Linked DNA regions of Kineococcus endophyticus. The protein of the gene in region 3 interacts with the protein of the main gene of each other region in a pairwise test. Links are inferred from orthologs where the notes say so. Each region holds a gene or a part of one and is shown on either strand. Other genes may lie near its edges. The genes, in order: rplL, AB1207_RS08790 and dnaE.

Region 1 (5,142 bases), on a different replicon or contig from region 3:
GCCGCGACCTGCTCAGCTACACGGGCGTCGTCCTCGTCTTCGTCGTGGTGATGATGCTCTTCGTCTCCTTGCTGGACTACGGCATCGGCAAGCTCATCCTGCTGGTGTTCGGGTCCTGACGAGCGTCGGCGCGTCCCCGCCTGGGGCGCGTGAGTCCCGTACCCCGAAGGAAGCAGGTCAGCACGTGTCGGAGCAGTGGGGTCGTCCCTCGGACGACGACCGGTCGGACGAGTCGTTCGACGCGACCCAGTCCTACGACGCCGAGGACGTCCGCGACGACGCCGAGGCGGACGTCGAGGCCGACGACGAGCAGGCCGCTGACACCCCCGACGCCCCCGTGGGCGACGCCCTGGGCGCGCCCGAGGCCGAGCTCGACGGTGCCGAGACGGGTGACCTGAGCGCCGAGGCGGACGACGTCCTGGCCGAGGACGAGGCGGCCGAGGACGAGGCGCCCGAGGGCGAGCAGACGGAGGCCGCCGGCGAGGCGCTCGACGCGGGCGAGGGTGACGTCGACGAGGCCGCGGAGTTCCGCAAGAAGCTGCGGCGCATGCCCGGTGAGTGGTTCGTCATCCACTCCTACGCCGGCTACGAGAACCGCGTGAAGACGAACCTCGAGACGCGCATGACGTCCCTCAACATGGAGGACTACATCTTCCAGGTCGAGGTGCCCATGGAGGAGGTCGTCGAGGTCAAGAACGGCCAGCGCAAGAACGTCCGCCGCGTGCGCATCCCCGGTTACGTCCTCGTCCGCATGGACCTGACGGACGAGTCGTGGGGCGCCGTCCGGCACACCCCGGGCGTCACGGGCTTCGTCGGCAACACCCACCAGCCCGTCCCGCTGTCGCAGGACGAGATCTTCTCGATGCTGGCCCCGACGCTGACCCCCAAGCCGCAGGCGGGGGAGAAGGCGACCTCCGGCGGCGGCACCGCCACCGCGACGGCGACCAAGGTCGTCGACTTCGAGGTCGGCGAGTCGGTCACGGTCATGGAGGGCCCCTTCGAGACCCTCCCGGCGACCATCTCGGAGATCTCCGCCGACCGCCAGAAGCTCACCGTGCTGGTCTCGATCTTCGGCCGGGAGACGCCGGTCGAGCTCAACTTCAACCAGGTCGCCAAGATCTGACTCGCCTCGCGACGAGCGAACCCCCTGTCCCGCACCGGGTCAGGGGGTTCCTCCGTTCCGCGGCCACGGGCGTGGTCCCCGGGCCGTGCGCCGGCGTCGTAGACTGGACGACGGCCTCCAACCACTCGTCGCCCGATCCGCGGGCACCGAAGGGCCGTTCACGCATCCGAGGAAGGGATCGCTCATGCCCCCCAAGAAGAAGGTCGCCGGGCTCATCAAGCTCCAGATCAAGGCCGGCCAGGCGACCCCGGCCCCGCCGATCGGCCCCGCGCTCGGTCAGCACGGCGTGAACATCATGGAGTTCTGCAAGGCGTACAACGCCCAGACCGAGGCCCAGCGCGGCAACGTCATCCCGGTCGAGATCACGGTCTACGAGGACCGCTCGTTCACCTTCATCACGAAGACCCCGCCGGCCGCCGAGCTGATCAAGAAGGCCGCCGGCGTCGACAAGGGGTCGGGCGAGCCGCACGTGAAGAAGGTCGCCAACCTCACCCAGGCCCAGGTGCGCGAGATCGCGGAGCAGAAGCTCCAGGACCTCAACGCCAAGGACGTGGACATGGCCGCGCGCATCATCGCCGGCACCGCCCGTTCCATGGGCATCACCGTCTCCGACTGAGCACCCGCTCGGCCGGTCCCAGTGGCAGGGCCCGCGCGGCCCGTCCGACCACGACTCCACCCACTCAAGGAGCAGCAGTGAAGCGCAGCAAGGCCTACCGCGCCGCCGTCGAGAAGATCGACGGCGACGAGCTCTACGCCCCCCTCGACGCCGTGAAGCTGGCGCGCGAGACCTCCACCGTGAAGTACGACGCGACCGTCGAGGTCGCGTTCCGCCTCGGGGTGGACCCGCGCAAGGCCGACCAGATGGTCCGCGGCACCGTCAACCTGCCGCACGGCACCGGCAAGACCGCCCGCGTGCTGGTCTTCGCCGTCGGTGACCGCGCCGCCCAGGCCGAGGCCGCCGGCGCCGACATCGTCGGTGGCGACGAGCTCATCGACGAGGTGGCCAAGGGCCGCCTCGACTTCGACGCCGCCGTCGCGACGCCGGACCTCATGGGCAAGGTCGGCCGTCTGGGCAAGGTGCTGGGTCCCCGTGGCCTCATGCCGAACCCGAAGACCGGCACCGTGACCATGGACGTCGCCAAGGCCGTCACCGAGATCAAGGGCGGGAAGATCGAGTTCCGCACCGACAAGCACGCCAACCTGCACTTCATCATCGGCAAGGCGTCCTTCGACGACACCCAGCTCGTCGAGAACTACTCCGCTGCGCTCGACGAGGTGCTGCGCCTCAAGCCGTCCTCCTCCAAGGGCCGCTACCTGCGCAAGGCGACCATCACCACCACGATGGGCCCCGGCATCCCCGTGGACCCGGCGCTCACCCGCAACCTGACGGGCGAGGCCACCTCCGCCTGACACGAGGCGACAGCTCCGTCCGCAGGGGCGGGATCCCGACAGGGGTCCCGCCCCTGCGGCGTCCCGGGCGCCGGTCGCGTGGTCGGGACCACCCCGTCACGGCGTGTAGGCTGGGGTCGTACCGAAGACCGCCGGTCGCCGCCTCCTCCGGGAGCGGCCGAAGGCCCCGTGCACACGGGCGACCTGCGCAGGTGAGCAAGAGCTTCGAGAATCCTTCGACGCCCCGTGCCGCGCCTGCGCCGGGGCGTTTCGTGCGTCCAGGGCCCGACCGGCTCCCCCGAGACGAAGGAAGGAGGGCACCCGTGCCGAAGCCCAGGAACATCGCGGCCGTGAAGCAGCTCACGGCCCTGTTCGAGGCGTCCAACGCCGCCGTGCTCACCGAGTACCGGGGGTTGTCCGTCGCGCAGATCACCAACCTGCGCCGGGCGCTGGGTCCTGACACGACCTACGCGGTCCTCAAGAACACGCTGACCAGCATCGCTGCGAAGGAAGCCGGCGTCACGGCTTTCGAGGGGCAGCTGTCCGGCCCCTCCGCGATCGCCTTCATCACCGGTGACCCGGTGGAGGCGGCCAAGGGTCTGCGTGACTTCGCGAAGGCCAACCCCCAGCTGATCGTCAAGAGCGGCATGCTCGACGGTCGCGCCATCAGCGCCGCTGAGGTCACTGCCCTGGCCGACCTGGAGAGCCGCGAGGTCCTCCTGGCCAAGGTCGCCGGTGTCCTCAAGGCGTCCCAGTCCAAGGCCGCTGCGCTGTTCCAGGCGCCGCTGTCGAAGACCGTCCGCACCGTGGAAGCGTTGCGGGAGAAGCAGGCCGGTTCCGAAGCCGCCTGACCCAGGCGACCGACGAGCTCGACCACACCACCCGCCCGCAGGCGCACACCTGCGGATCACCCCAGCACAGGAAGGACCGCCACCATGGCGAAGCTCAGCACCGAAGAGCTCATCGACGCGTTCAAGGAGCTCACGCTCATCGAGCTCTCCGAGTTCGTGAAGCAGTTCGAGGAGACCTTCGACGTCACCGCCGCCGCCCCCGTGGCGATCGCGGGCCCGGGCGGTGGCGGCGGCGCCGCTGCTGCCGAGGCCGAGGAGGAGAAGGACGAGTTCGACGTCATCCTCGCCGCCGCCGGTGACAAGAAGATCGGCGTCATCAAGGAGGTCCGCGCGCTGACCTCCCTCGGCCTCAAGGAGGCCAAGGACCTCGTCGACGGCGCCCCCAAGCCCGTCCTCGAGAAGGTCAACAAGGAGACCGCCGAGAAGGCGAAGGCGCAGCTCGAGGGCGCCGGCGCCACCGTCGAGCTCAAGTGATGCACGCCCCGGCCTGACCGGGGCGCACCACGCCGCAGGGGCGGCCGGACGACTCGTCCGGCCGCCCCCGTGCGTTCCCGGCCCTCTCCGGGCGGGCGTCCGGGTGACGCGCCGTCCACAGCGCGGGGAGTCGCCTTGACGCGGCTCCCGCGGCGGAGCATCCTCGTCACCGGTCGTACCTGACCCTGGTACCGCAGCGACAACGCCGTCGTGGGTGCCCCGGGGGTCCGGCCCGGGTTCGTCGTGAACCGGGGTTGGACTTGCGCGCGTGTGCACGCTATGCTGTTGTTTTGCGCTGCCCAAAGTCATATGGCCGGTCGTCGCCGTGGGAACGACCGAGTGGGGCGGGGAGCGCGCAACGTTCGCAGGCCCGTGGAAGGACCCCTCTTGGCTGCCTCGCGTCCAGCGTCCGCACCGAACAGCACCGGCACCCTCGTCGTCGGCAACCAGTCGCCGCGCACCGTCTCCGGACGGTACTCCTTCGGCAAGATCCACGAACCGCTTGAGGTCCCCGACCTCCTGGCGCTGCAGACCGACAGCTTCGACTGGCTGCTCGGCAACAAGCGCTGGCAGGACCGGGTGGAGGCGTCCACCAACGGTGGGCTCGCCGTCCCGACGACCTCCGGTCTGGAGGAGATCTTCGAGGAGATCTCCCCGATCGAGGACTTCTCCGGCTCCATGTCGCTGTCGTTCCGCGACCACCGGTTCGAGCCGCCGAAGTACTCGCTCGACGACTGCAAGGAGCGCGACCTCACCTACGCCGCCCCGCTGTTCGTCACGGCGGAGTTCATCAACGGCAACACCGGTGAGATCAAGTCCCAGACGGTCTTCATGGGCGACTTCCCGCTCATGACCGACCGGGGCACCTTCGTCATCAACGGCACCGAGCGCGTCGTCGTCTCGCAGCTCGTCCGCTCGCCCGGCATCTACTTCGAGCGCGTCCCGGACAAGACGTCCGACCGCGACACCTGGACCGCGAAGATCATCCCCTCGCGCGGTGCCTGGCTCGAGTTCGAGATCGACAAGCGCGACACCGTCGGCGTCCGCGTCGACCGCAAGCGCAAGCAGTCCGTCACGGTCCTCATGAAGGCCCTGGGCTGGAGCGAGTCCCAGATCCGCGAGGAGTTCGCCGACTACGAGTCGATGATCTCCACGCTGGAGAAGGACCACACCGCCGGCGTCGAGGACGCACTGCTGGACATCTACCGCAAGCTGCGTCCGGGCGAACCGCCGACGCAGGAGGCCGCGCGCAACCTGCTCGACAACCTCTACTTCAACCCCAAGCGCTACGACCTCGCCAAGGTC
Region 2 (5,121 bases), on a different replicon or contig from region 3:
CTCACCCCGCAGCGCGCGGGCCACGCCCTGGCCCTCCATGCCGAACACGATCATCGGCAGGCGGTTGTCCATGCAGAGGCTGAAGGCCGTGGTGTCGACGACACGCAGGTTCTTCTGCAGCGCCTCGGCGTAGCTGATCGTCTCGATCTTGGTGGCGCTCGGGTCCTTGCGCGGGTCCCCCGTGTAGACGCCGTCGACGCCGTTCTTGGCCATGAGGACGGCGTCGGCGCGGACCTCCAGGGCCCGCTGCGCGGCGACCGTGTCGGTCGAGAAGTACGGCATGCCGGCGCCCGCGCCGAAGATCACGACGCGGCCCTTCTCCATGTGCCGGATGGCGCGGCGCGGGATGTACGGCTCGGCGACCTGCCCCATCGTGATGGCCGTCTGCACGCGCGTGGCGACGTCCTGCTGCTCGAGGAAGTCCTGCAGCGCGAGGGCGTTCATGACGGTGCCGAGCATGCCCATGTAGTCGGCCCGGCTGCGCTCCATGCCCCGCTGGGACAGCTCCGCGCCGCGGAAGAAGTTGCCGCCGCCGACGACGATGGCGACCTGCACGCCCTGCTTGACGGGGCCGGCGATCTCGCGGGCCACCTGGGCGATGACGTCGGGATCGACGCCGACCTGGCCGTTGCCGAAGAACTCGCCGGAGAGCTTGAGCAGCACCCGCTGGTAGGCGGGGCGGGGGTGCACGGTCCCGGCCTCGAGGTCGACGGTCAGGCTCGGCTCGCTCACGCGGTGGCTCCTCGGGTGGTTGCGCTGGCTGGGCTGGGGTCTGGGGCAGTCTGCCCCAGTCGGGTGCTGGAGGTCACGCTCGGTGAGTCGTGACTGGTCCGGACGTGCGAACGGGGCGGGAGGACCGTGGTCCCCCCACCCCGTGGAGCGTGTCGCTCAGACGCCCGCGCGGAAGCGCGCGAAGGCGGTCACCTGGGCGCCGGCGTCGGCCAGCAGCTTGGTGATCGTGACCTTCTGGTCCTTGGCGAACGGCTGCTCGAGCAGGACGTTGTCCTTGAAGAAGCTGTTGACGCGACCCTCGATGATCTTGGGGAGGGCGGCCTCGGGCTTCTTCTCCTCGCGCGCGGTCTCCTCGGCGATGCGGCGCTCGGACTCGACCTTCTCGGCCGGGACCTCGTCGCGGGTGAGGAAGGTCGGGCTCATCGCGGCGGTGTGCATCGCGATGTCCTTGCCGAGGGCGTCGTCGGCCTTGTCGAGGGCGACGAGGACACCGATGGTCGGCGGCAGGTCGGTCGCGGTGCGGTGCAGGTACGCCGAGACGTGCGTGCCCTCGATGCGGGCGACGTTGGGGACGAGGATCTTCTCGCCCATCGTCGCGTTGGCCTCGTCGAGGACGACCTGGACGGTCTTGCCGTCCATCTCGGAGGCGAGCAGCGAGGCGGAGTCGGTCGCGCCGACGGCGACGGCCTGCGCGAGGACCTGGTTGGCCAGGGTCACGAAGCCCTCGGACTTGGCCACGAAGTCGGTCTCGCAGTTGACCTGGACCATGACGCCGAGGCCACCGTCGACGTGGACGGCCACGAGGCCGTTCGACGCGTCGCGGTCGGCGCGCTTGGCGACGCCCTTCTGCCCCTTGATGCGCAGCAGCTCGATGGCCTTCTCGACGTCGCCGTCGGTCTCCACGAGCGCGTTCTTGCAGTCGAGCATGCCGGCGCCGGTCTTCTCGCGCAGGGCCTTGACGTCAGCGGCGGTGTACGCGGCCACGGTCTGTCCTCTCGTCGTTCCGTGAACTTCTGGTCTGGGGGCGGACGCACGGACGCCCCCGGCCGGGGGCCCGGGGCGTCACCACAGGCGTCCTGTGTCGTACCTGACGGAGGTCAGGCCTGCGCGGTGGCCTCGGCCGGCTCGCCCTCGGCGGCAGCGGTCTCGGCCGGCTGCCCCTCGGCGGCGGTCGCCTCGGCGGCCTCGGGGGCGGTGGAGCCCTCCGCGGTCGCGGTCGACTCCGAGCCACCGGCCTGCTCGCCCTCGTTGCCGGCCAGCAGGTCCTGCTCCCACGCGGCCAGGGGCTCGGCGTCGGTGTCGGACTTGCCGCCGTGACGGACCTGCAGGCCGTCGGCGACCGCGTCGGCGATGACCCGCGTCAGCAGCGTGACGGAGCGGATGGCGTCGTCGTTGCCGGGGATCCGGTAGTCGACGTCGTCCGGGTCGCAGTTGGAGTCGAGGATCGCGACGACGGGGATGTTGAGCTTCTTGGCCTCGTCGACCGCGAGGTGCTCCTTGTTGGTGTCGACGATCCACACCGCGGAGGGGACCTTGGTCATGTCGCGGATGCCGCCGAGCGTCTTCGTCAGCTTGTCGTACTCGCGACGCAGGACCAGGAGCTCCTTCTTCGTGAGGCCGGAGGCGGCGACGTCGTCGAAGTCGACCTCCTCGAGCTCACGCATGCGGGAGATCCGCTTGGAGACGGTCGAGAAGTTGGTGAGCATGCCGCCGAGCCAGCGCTGGTTCACGTAGGGCATGCCCACGCGACGGGCCTGCTCGGCGATGGACTCCTGAGCCTGCTTCTTCGTCCCGATGAACAGGATGCTGCCGCCGTGGGCGACGGTCTCCTTGACGAAGTCGTACGCGCGGTCGATGAAGGACAGCGACTGCTGCAGGTCGATGATGTAGATCCCGTTGCGCTCCGTGAAGAGGAAGCGCTTCATCTTCGGGTTCCAGCGACGGGTCTGGTGCCCGAAGTGCACACCGGACTCGAGCAGCTGGCGCATCGTCACGACGGCCATGGGTGGTCCTCCTCGTGCCGGCCCCCTCGTGGGGCCGATCGGTTGTCCCGCAGCGGGCCGGTCGGCCTGCCGCGCCTGGCTCCCGTGCGCACCCAGCCACCGGGACGACCCGGTGGACCGAGAGGGTGCTCCCCTCCGCCTGGTGCGGAGAGCGGGAACGCGATGTCACCCTGGACGTCACCGGCCCGCGGGAGAGCAGGCAGGACGCACCGGGTGCCCTCGTAGTCTACGACGCGTGAGCACTGGTCTCGACCGCGGCGCGTCCACCCCTTCCGGCACCGTCCCCCCGACCGTCGCCAAGGGCCCCGGCGTGGCCCGCATGCGGCGCTTCGGGCCCACCGTCTTCGCCGAGATGTCGGCCCTGGCCCAGCGCACCGGCGCCGTGAACCTCGGCCAGGGGTTCCCCGACTCCGACGGACCGGCCTCGCTGCTCGACGACGCCGTCGCCGCCGTGCGCTCGGGCGCGAACCAGTACCCGCCGGGGCTCGGCGTCCCGGAGCTGCGCGAGGCCGTGAGCCGGCACCAGGACCGCTGGTACGGGATGCGTCCCGACCCCGGCACCGAGGTGCTCGTCACCGCCGGGGCCAGCGAGGCGACGGCCGCCGCCCTGCTCGGGCTGTGCGAGGTGGGCGACGAGGTCGTCGTGCTGGAGCCGGCCTACGACGCCTACCCCGCGCTCATCGCCCTCGCGGGCGCCGTCCAGCGCTCGGTCCCGTTGCTGCCGACCGCCGACGGCTTCGCCCTGGACCGCGCAGCCCTGGCGGCCGCCTTCTCCGACCGGACCCGCCTCGTCCTGCTCAACACCCCGCACAACCCGACGGGCACCGTCCTGTCCGAGGACGAGCTCGCCCTCGTCGCCCGCCTCGCGGTCGAGCACGACGCCGTCGTCGTCACCGACGAGGTGTACGAGCACCTCGTCTTCGACGGCCACCGGCACCGTCCGGTCGCGACGCTGCCGGGGATGGCCGAGCGGACGCTGACCGTGTCCTCGGCGGGCAAGACGTTCTCGGTGACCGGCTGGAAGGTCGGCTGGGTCACCGGCCCGGCCCCCCTCGTCGCGGCCGTGCGAGCGGTCAAGCAGTTCCTCACGTACGTCAACGGCGCGCCCTTCCAGCCGGCCGTCGCCCGGGCCCTGGACCTGCCCGACGCGTTCTTCGCCGACCAGGCCGCCGACCTGCAGCGCCGCCGGGACCTGCTGTCCGAGGGCCTGCGCTCGGCCGGCTTCGGGGTGCGCACCCCCGCCGGGACGTACTTCGTGATCGCCGACCCGACCCCGCTGGGCTTCGAGGACGGGACGGATCTGTGCCGTCGCCTGCCCGAGCTCGCCGGCGTCGTCGGTGTGCCGGTGAGCGCCTTCTGCGAGCCCGGCGGGCCGGCCGCCGAGGCCACCGCCGCTCTCGTGCGGTTCACGTTCTGCAAGTCCGACACCGTGCTCCTGCAGGCGTGCGACCGCCTGCAGGGCCTGCGCCGGTGAGCACCGGGGACCCTCGGGACCACCCCGACCTGCGCCGGGTCCTGGAGGAGGAGCGGGCCGAGGCAGCCGAGCGGGTCAGCGCGCTCGAGCGCGAGCTCGCGAGCGCCCTCGAGGCGGCCGCCGAGGGCACGGCCGACGACGAGCACGACCCCGAGGGCTCCACGACGGCCTTCGAGCGGCAGCAGGTCGCCGCCGTGCTGGAGCAGGTGCGGGAGCGGTCGGCGGCGCTCGACGTGGCCCTGCGTCGGCTCGGGGAGCCGGGGTTCGGGCTGTGCGAGCGGTGCGGGCGTCCCATCGCCCCCGGCCGCCTCGCCGCGCGGCCGTGGGCCACGACGTGCGTCGAGTGCGCCGGGCGGGTGCGGCGCTAGGGCACCCCGCCCGTGCCCGCGCCTGTTCCCGCACCCCCGGACCATCCACGGGGACACCCATCGGGACACCCACCGGGAGACCCACGTGGAGTGAGCCGTGGGTGTCCCCCGCGCGTCGCCCCCACGACGCCGGGCGGACACCCACGGGTGTCCCCACGGCCGCTCCTCCACCGCTGCGGGCGGTGGCCCGCGGCGCCCACCGTCCCGGTGCAGCCTGTGCACGACCCGGCTCCGCGTCGTCCCGGGCTCCCCACCCGGCGCTCGCACCCGTTCGTCCACAGCCGGGCCCCGACGTCCGGGCCCCACGGGTCCGGCCGGGGCAGGCTGCCGCCGTGCTGGGTTCAGGAGTCGCCACCGGTCTGGCGTCCGTCGCGGTCGCGGGTCTCGCGACGGCTCTCGTCGTCGCCGTGCCCCCGTCGTCACCGGCGTCACCGGACGCACCGGCACCTCGTGACGGAGTGACCGCGCGGTCGTGGACGTGGCCGGTCGACCCGCACCGGGTCGTCCGCACGTTCGACGACGTGGGGCGCTACGAGGCCGGGCA
Region 3 (6,274 bases):
CTTCATCGCCGTCCTCGCCGTGCGCGGCGTGGGGCTCGACGGCACCCGGCAGACCCGCGAGACCCCCGCCCCGGACGCCTCGACCCGGCGGGAGGCCGACGGTGCCTGAGGTCCGCAGCCTGCCCGTGCCCGACGGTCTCGAGGGCGAACGCGTCGACGCCGCCCTGTCCCGGCTGCTCGGCCTGTCCCGCACGCGCATCGCCGAGCTCGCCGCCGACGGCCTCGTCGTCGTCGACGGCGCCGCCGTCGGCAAGTCCGACCGGTTGCGCGCCGGGTCCTGGCTCGAGATCGAGGTGCCCGACCCCCCGGCGGCGCCCACGCTCGTCGCCGAGACGGTCGAGGGCCTGACGATCGTCCACGACGACGACGACCTGGTCGTCGTCGACAAGCCGGTGGGCGTCGCCGCCCACCCCAGCCCGGGCTGGACCGGGCCGACCGTCGTGGGGGGCCTGGCGGGCGCGGGCTACCGCATCGCGACGTCGGGGTCCGCCGAGCGGCAGGGGGTCGTGCACCGCCTCGACGTGGGCACCTCGGGGCTCATGGTCGTCGCCAAGAGCGAGCACGCGTACACGGCGCTCAAGGCCGCCTTCAAGGAGCGGACGGTCGAGAAGGTCTACCACGCGCTCGTCCAGGGCCACCCGGACCCGTTGCGGGGCACCATCGACGCCCCCATCGGCCGGCACCCCGGCAGCGCCTGGAAGTTCGCGGTGACCGCCGAGGGCAAGCCCAGCGTCACCCACTACGAGGTGCTCGAGGCCTTCCGTGCCGCGGCCCTGGCCGAGATCCACCTCGAGACCGGCCGCACCCACCAGATCCGCGTCCACTTCGCCGCGCTGCGCCACCCGTGCGTCGGCGACCTCACGTACGGGGCGGACCCGACGCTGGCGGCCCGCCTCGGCGTCACCCGGCAGTGGCTGCACGCCGTCCGGCTCGGCTTCGTGCACCCCGGCACCGGGCAGCCCGTGGAGTTCACGAGCTCCTACCCGGCCGACCTGGCCACCGCGCTGGAGCGCCTGGCCGACTGACGGCCCGCACCGGGTGTCGGGACCGGCCCGTGTCGGACCCGGCGCCTACCATCGACCCCGCACGACCCCGCACCTCGGCCACCCCGCCGCCGCACCCACCAGGAGGCCCGCCCCCATGGCGTCCCCGTCCTCGTCAGCGGACTCGTTCGTCCACCTGCACGTCCACACCGAGTACTCGATGCTGGACGGCGCGGCCAAGGTGGACGACCTCTTCCGGACCGCCGCCGAGATGGGCATGCCCGCCGTCGCGACGACCGACCACGGCTTCGTCTTCGGGGCCTACGACTTCTGGAAGACGGCGAAGAAGCACGGGGTCAAGCCGATCATCGGCGTCGAGGCGTACCTCACGCCGGGGACGGCGCGCCAGGACAAGACGCGCGTGAAGTGGGGCGACCCCAACGGCCGCTCGGGGGACGACGTCTCGGGTGCGGGGTCCTACACCCACATGACGATGCTGGCCGAGAACACGACCGGTATGCACAACCTGTTCAAGATGAGCAGCCTGGCGAGCCTGGAGGGCTTCCTCTACAAGCCCCGCATGGACCGCGAGCTGCTCTCGCAGTACTCCTCCGGGCTCATCGCCACGACGGGCTGCCCGTCGGGGGAGGTGCAGACGCGGCTGCGCCTGGGCCAGTACGACGAGGCCCGCAAGGCAGCGGCCGAGTACCGCGACATCTTCGGCAAGGACAACTTCTTCTGCGAGCTGATGGACCACGGCCTCGACATCGAGCGCCGCGTCCAGGACGACCTGCTCAAGCTCGCCAAGGACCTCGACCTGCCGCTGCTGGCCACGAACGACCTGCACTACACCCACGCCGGCGACGCGGCGGCGCACGCGGCCCTGCTGTGCGTGCAGTCCGGCTCGACGCTGGCCGACCCCAAGCGCTTCAAGTTCGACGCCGACGAGTTCTACCTCAAGAGCCCCGCGGAGATGCGGCACGTCTGGCGCGACCACCCCGAGGCCTGCGACAACACGCTGCTCATCGCCGAGCGCTGCGAGGTCGAGTTCACCGAGTCCACCGGCGCGTACATGCCGCGCTTCCCCTGCCCGCCGGGGGAGGACGAGGAGAGCTGGTTCGTCAAGGAGGTCTGGTCGGGCCTGGCCCACCGCTACGAGGGGCAGATCCCCGACGACGTCCGCAAGCAGGCCGACTACGAGATCGAGGTCATCACCTCCAAGGGGTACGCGGGGTACTTCCTCGTCGTCGCCGACTTCATCAACTGGTCGAAGGAGAACGGCATCCGGGTGGGTCCGGGCCGTGGGTCCGGCGCGGGGTCGATGGCCGCGTACGCCATGAAGATCACCGACCTCGACCCGCTGCGGCACGGCCTGTTCTTCGAGCGGTTCCTCAACCCCGAGCGCATGTCGATGCCCGACTTCGACGTCGACTTCGACGAGCGCCGGCGCGGTGAGGTCATCCAGTACGTCGTCGAGAAGTACGGCACCGACCGCGTCGCCCAGATCGTCACCTACGGCACGATCAAGGCCAAGCAGGCCGTCAAGGACTCCTCGCGCGTCCTCGGCTTCCCCTTCTCGATGGGGGACCGGATCACCAAGACGATGCCCCCGGCCGTCATGGGCAAGGACATCCCGCTCTCGGGCATCTTCGACCCCAACCACAAGCGGTACTCCGAGGCCGGGGAGTTCCGCGAGCTGTACAAGTCCGACCCGGAGGTCGTGAAGGTCGTCGACACCGCGCGGGGCCTGGAGGGCCTGAAGCGGCAGTGGGGCGTGCACGCGGCCGGCGTCATCATGTCGAGCGAGCCGCTGATCGACCTCATCCCGATCATGAAGCGCGAGGCCGACGGCGCGATCATCACGCAGTTCGACTACCCGACGTGCGAGACGCTCGGGCTGGTCAAGATGGACTTCCTCGGCCTGCGGAACCTGACGATCCTCGACGACGCGCTGAAGAACGTCGTCGCCAACGGCAAGGACGAGGTCGACCTCGAGAAGCTCGACCTCGACGACCAGGCGACGTTCGACCTGCTCGGCCGGGGCGACACGCTCGGCGTCTTCCAGTTCGACGGCGGCCCCATGCGGTCGCTGCTGCGCCTCATGCGCCCGGACAACTTCGAGGACATCTCCGCCGTCGGCGCGCTCTACCGCCCCGGTCCGATGGGGGCCGGGTCGCACACCGCGTACGCCCGGCGCAAGAACGGCCAGGAGCCGATCACCCCGATCCACCCCGAGCTCGAGGAACCCCTGAAGGAGATCCTCGGCACGACCTACGGCCTGATCGTGTACCAGGAGCAGGTCATGTCGATCGCGCAGAAGGTCGCCGGGTACTCCCTCGGCAGCGCCGACCTGCTGCGCCGCGCGATGGGCAAGAAGAAGCGCGAGGTCCTCGACGCCGAGTACGTGGGCTTCGAGAAGGGCATGCTGGACAACGGGTTCAGCAAGGAGTGCGTCAAGGCGCTGTGGGACATCCTCGTCCCGTTCTCCGACTACGCCTTCAACAAGGCCCACTCCGCGGCCTACGGCCTCGTCTCCTACTGGACGGCCTACCTCAAGGCCAACTACCCGGCCGAGTACATGGCCGCGGTGCTCACCTCGGTGCGCGACGACAAGGACAAGTCGGCGCTGTACCTCAACGAGTGCCGCCGCATGGGCATCAAGGTGCTCCCGCCGGACGTCAACGAGTCGAGCGCGAACTTCACGGCCGTCGGCACCGACATCCGCTTCGGCCTCACCGCCATCCGCAACGTGGGCGCCAACGTCGTCGACGCCATCGTGGAGGCGCGCACCGAGAAGGACCGCTACGAGTCCTTCCAGGACTTCCTCACCAAGGTGCCGGCCGTCGTCTGCAACAAGCGGACGATCGAGTCGCTCATCAAGGCGGGCGCGTTCGACTCCCTCGGGCACCGGCGCCGCGCGCTCGTCGCCAAGCACGAGGACGCCGTCGACGCCGTCGTGGACGTCAAGCGCAACGAGGCCATCGGCCAGTTCGACCTCTTCGCCGGCCTCGGCGGCGGGGACGACGGCGGCGGCACGGGGTTCGAGGTCGTCATCCCCGACGTGCCGGAGTGGGAGAAGGCCGAACTGCTGGCCCACGAGCGCCAGATGCTCGGCCTGTACGTCTCCGACCACCCGCTCTTCGGGCTGGAACGGTTGCTGCAGAACGCCTCCGACGTGTCGATCTCGGCGCTGCTGGAGGACGAGTCCCGTCCCGACGGCTCGAACATCACCATCGCCGGCATGATCACCGGCCTGCAGCGCAAGACGACCAAGCAGGGCAACTACTGGGCGATCGTCACCGTCGAGGACCTCGCCGGCGCGATCGAGTGCCTGTTCTTCCCGCAGGCCTACATGGACGTCGCCCAGCTGCTCGCCGAGGACCTGGTCGTCGTGGTGAAGGGCCGGCTCAACCGTCGCGACGAGGTTCCCACGATCTACGCCTCCGGCCTGAGCGTGCCGGACATCTCCAGCACCGACGGCGTGCCCGTCACGGTGACCCTGCCGACGGCGCGCTGCACGACCGGCATCGTCGAGCAGCTCAAGACCGTGCTCGAGACGCACAAGGGGTCCACCGAGGTCCGGCTGCGGCTGACGAAGAACGGGGGCGGCAACGGCACCCTGATGCGGCTGGACGACTCCCTGCGCGTGACGCCCAGCCCCGCGCTGTTCGGTGACCTGAAGCAGCTGCTCGGCGCCTCGTGCCTCGGCTGAGCCGGCCGCCGGTCGGGCAGTCCCCGACCGGTGACCTGCCGGGGACCCGCCGGACGGGGTTCGTGCTGCTCTTCGGCCAGGCCGTGGCCGGTGTCGTCGTCGGGGTGCTGTGGTGGCTGCTCACGCGACGCCCGACGGCCCTGCTGGTGGGCGAACCGCTCGTGACGTCCACGTCGCAGTTCCCCATCGCCCGCGACGGGGTGTTCAGCGTCCTGACGGGGCTCGTGGGCCTGGTGGCGGCGGTCGTCGTCCTGCGGCGGGGACGGCAGGCGCCGGTCACGGTGCTGGTCGCCGCGCTGGCCGGGGCGCTGGCGTCCAGCCTGCTGGCGGCCGGGACGGGCAGCGCCCTGCCCCCCGCGCAGGCGGACCAGGCGGCCCACGTCACGCTGTCGGCCTGGGTCGCGGTCCTCGTGCAACCGTTCGTCGTCTCGGTGGTTGTGGCTCTGGTCACACTGGCCGACGTGCTGGCCCGGTGGACCCGCACCCCGTGACCCCGGCCCGGTTCCACCCGTTCGGCGCAGTCACGACCGGGTGGCGATGAGGTCGCACCCCAGGTCACACGCTGTGTAGCCGTCCTCCGGGACGCTGCGCCGGACGGCGCGCCGAACCGTGACGGTCGGTGAGATCTCGGGGGTCCGGGTGCGCTCCGGAGACGGGGCGGCGCCGGTGGTCGGCTCAAGGGGATCTGGTGCGGGCCCGATCCCTACATCGTGACCCCCTCCACGATCGTTACGAAGCCCTCCCGTCGCCTCGTCGCTGCCCTCGGCGTCGTGGCCGCCACCTGCACCTTCCTCGTGACCGCCGGCGAGACCGCCGGCGCCGCCACCGCCGCGAGCGCCCAGAGCGCCACCCAGACCACCAGCAAGGTCGTCGCCAAGGACACGTTCGCCGGCGCCAGCCGCGCCGTCGGCAACGCCGAGATCGGTGGCCGCTGGGCCGTCCAGTCGCCGGCGGGCCGCACGGTCTCCACCGGTGGCAACCAGCTGACCTTCCCCTCGGTGCCCAAGGGCGGCAGCTTCGCCGCGCTGCTCCCGGCGGTCGCCGCGGCCGACGTGTCCGTCACCCACGGCGTCAAGCTGCCCACGGTGGGCGCGGCCAAGATCGGCCTCTACGAGACCACCGAGCTGCGCCGCCAGTCCGACGGCGACCGGTACGGCACGACCCTGACGATCGGTGCCGGCGGGGCCCTCACGCTCAGCGCTGACCGCGTCGTGGACGGTCGCTCCACCCAGCTGCAGAAGACCGCGCTCAAGGTGAAGGCGAGCTCGGGGTCCTGGCTCAACGTCGAGACCAAGGTCTCCGGGACCTCGCCCGTCACGGTCCAGGCCCGCGTGTGGGGTTCGGGTCAGCCGACCCCGGACTGGCAGGTCGTCGCCAAGGACACCAGCGGGTCCGCCGTCAAGAAGGCCGGCGCCGTCGGTGTCAACGGGTACCTCTCGAACAGCGGCACCCCGACCACCGTGTCGCTCAACAGCTTCCAGGCCGTGGCGACGACCACGGCGGCCGCCCCCGCGGCTCCCGCGCCGGCTCCCACGACCACCGCCAAGCCGCGCCCGACGGCCCCGACGCCCACCCCCAC

The links.
Region 1: the proteins of dnaE (region 3) and rplL interact in binary tests that used the Escherichia coli proteins (3 or more experiments, as listed by UniProt). The link is inferred for Kineococcus endophyticus from one-to-one orthologs.
Region 2: the proteins of dnaE (region 3) and AB1207_RS08790 interact in binary tests that used the Escherichia coli proteins (3 or more experiments, as listed by UniProt). The link is inferred for Kineococcus endophyticus from one-to-one orthologs.

The regions. Positions count from the first base shown.
Region 1 is NZ_JBFNQN010000003.1:272,270-277,411, forward strand. The notes cover bases 2,209-5,142. They hold rplL (50S ribosomal protein L7/L12), read left to right. Parts: upstream 2,209-3,447; coding sequence 3,448-3,837; downstream 3,838-5,142. Other genes in these bases: rplA (50S ribosomal protein L1), read left to right, coding at 2,209-2,533; rplJ (50S ribosomal protein L10), read left to right, coding at 2,836-3,363; rpoB (DNA-directed RNA polymerase subunit beta), read left to right, coding at 4,225-5,142. Outside these bases: preprotein translocase subunit SecE, read left to right, coding at 1-119; transcription termination/antitermination protein NusG, read left to right, coding at 185-1,123; rplK (50S ribosomal protein L11), read left to right, coding at 1,308-1,739; more of rplA, read left to right, coding at 1,817-2,208. UniProt on the Escherichia coli protein: The binding site for several of the GTPase factors involved in protein synthesis (IF-2, EF-Tu, EF-G and RF3). Is thus essential for accurate translation.
Region 2 is NZ_JBFNQN010000005.1:209,015-214,135, forward strand. What follows is about bases 2,177-5,089. They hold AB1207_RS08790 (pyridoxal phosphate-dependent aminotransferase), read left to right. Parts: upstream 2,177-2,970; coding sequence 2,971-4,209; downstream 4,210-5,089. Other genes in these bases: rpsB (30S ribosomal protein S2), read right to left, coding at 2,177-2,735; AB1207_RS08795 (TraR/DksA family transcriptional regulator), read left to right, coding at 4,206-4,577; AB1207_RS08800 (murein hydrolase activator EnvC family protein), read left to right, coding at 4,910-5,089. In the rest of the region: pyrH (UMP kinase), read right to left, coding at 1-732; tsf (translation elongation factor Ts), read right to left, coding at 889-1,716; more of rpsB, read right to left, coding at 1,830-2,176; more of AB1207_RS08800, read left to right, coding at 5,090-5,121. UniProt on the Escherichia coli protein: Shows aminotransferase activity with methionine and histidine as substrates, and to a lesser extent also with phenylalanine.
Region 3 is NZ_JBFNQN010000001.1:407,330-413,603, forward strand. Bases 830-4,895 are described here. They hold dnaE (DNA polymerase III subunit alpha), read left to right. Parts: upstream 830-1,140; coding sequence 1,141-4,695; downstream 4,696-4,895. Other genes in these bases: AB1207_RS01945 (RluA family pseudouridine synthase), read left to right, coding at 830-1,025; AB1207_RS01955 (hypothetical protein), read left to right, coding at 4,683-4,895. In the rest of the region: lspA (signal peptidase II), read left to right, coding at 1-109; more of AB1207_RS01945, read left to right, coding at 102-829; more of AB1207_RS01955, read left to right, coding at 4,896-5,186; AB1207_RS01960 (alginate lyase family protein), read left to right, coding at 5,406-6,274. UniProt on the Escherichia coli protein: DNA polymerase III is a complex, multichain enzyme responsible for most of the replicative synthesis in bacteria. This DNA polymerase also exhibits 3' to 5' exonuclease activity. The alpha chain is the DNA polymerase catalytic subunit.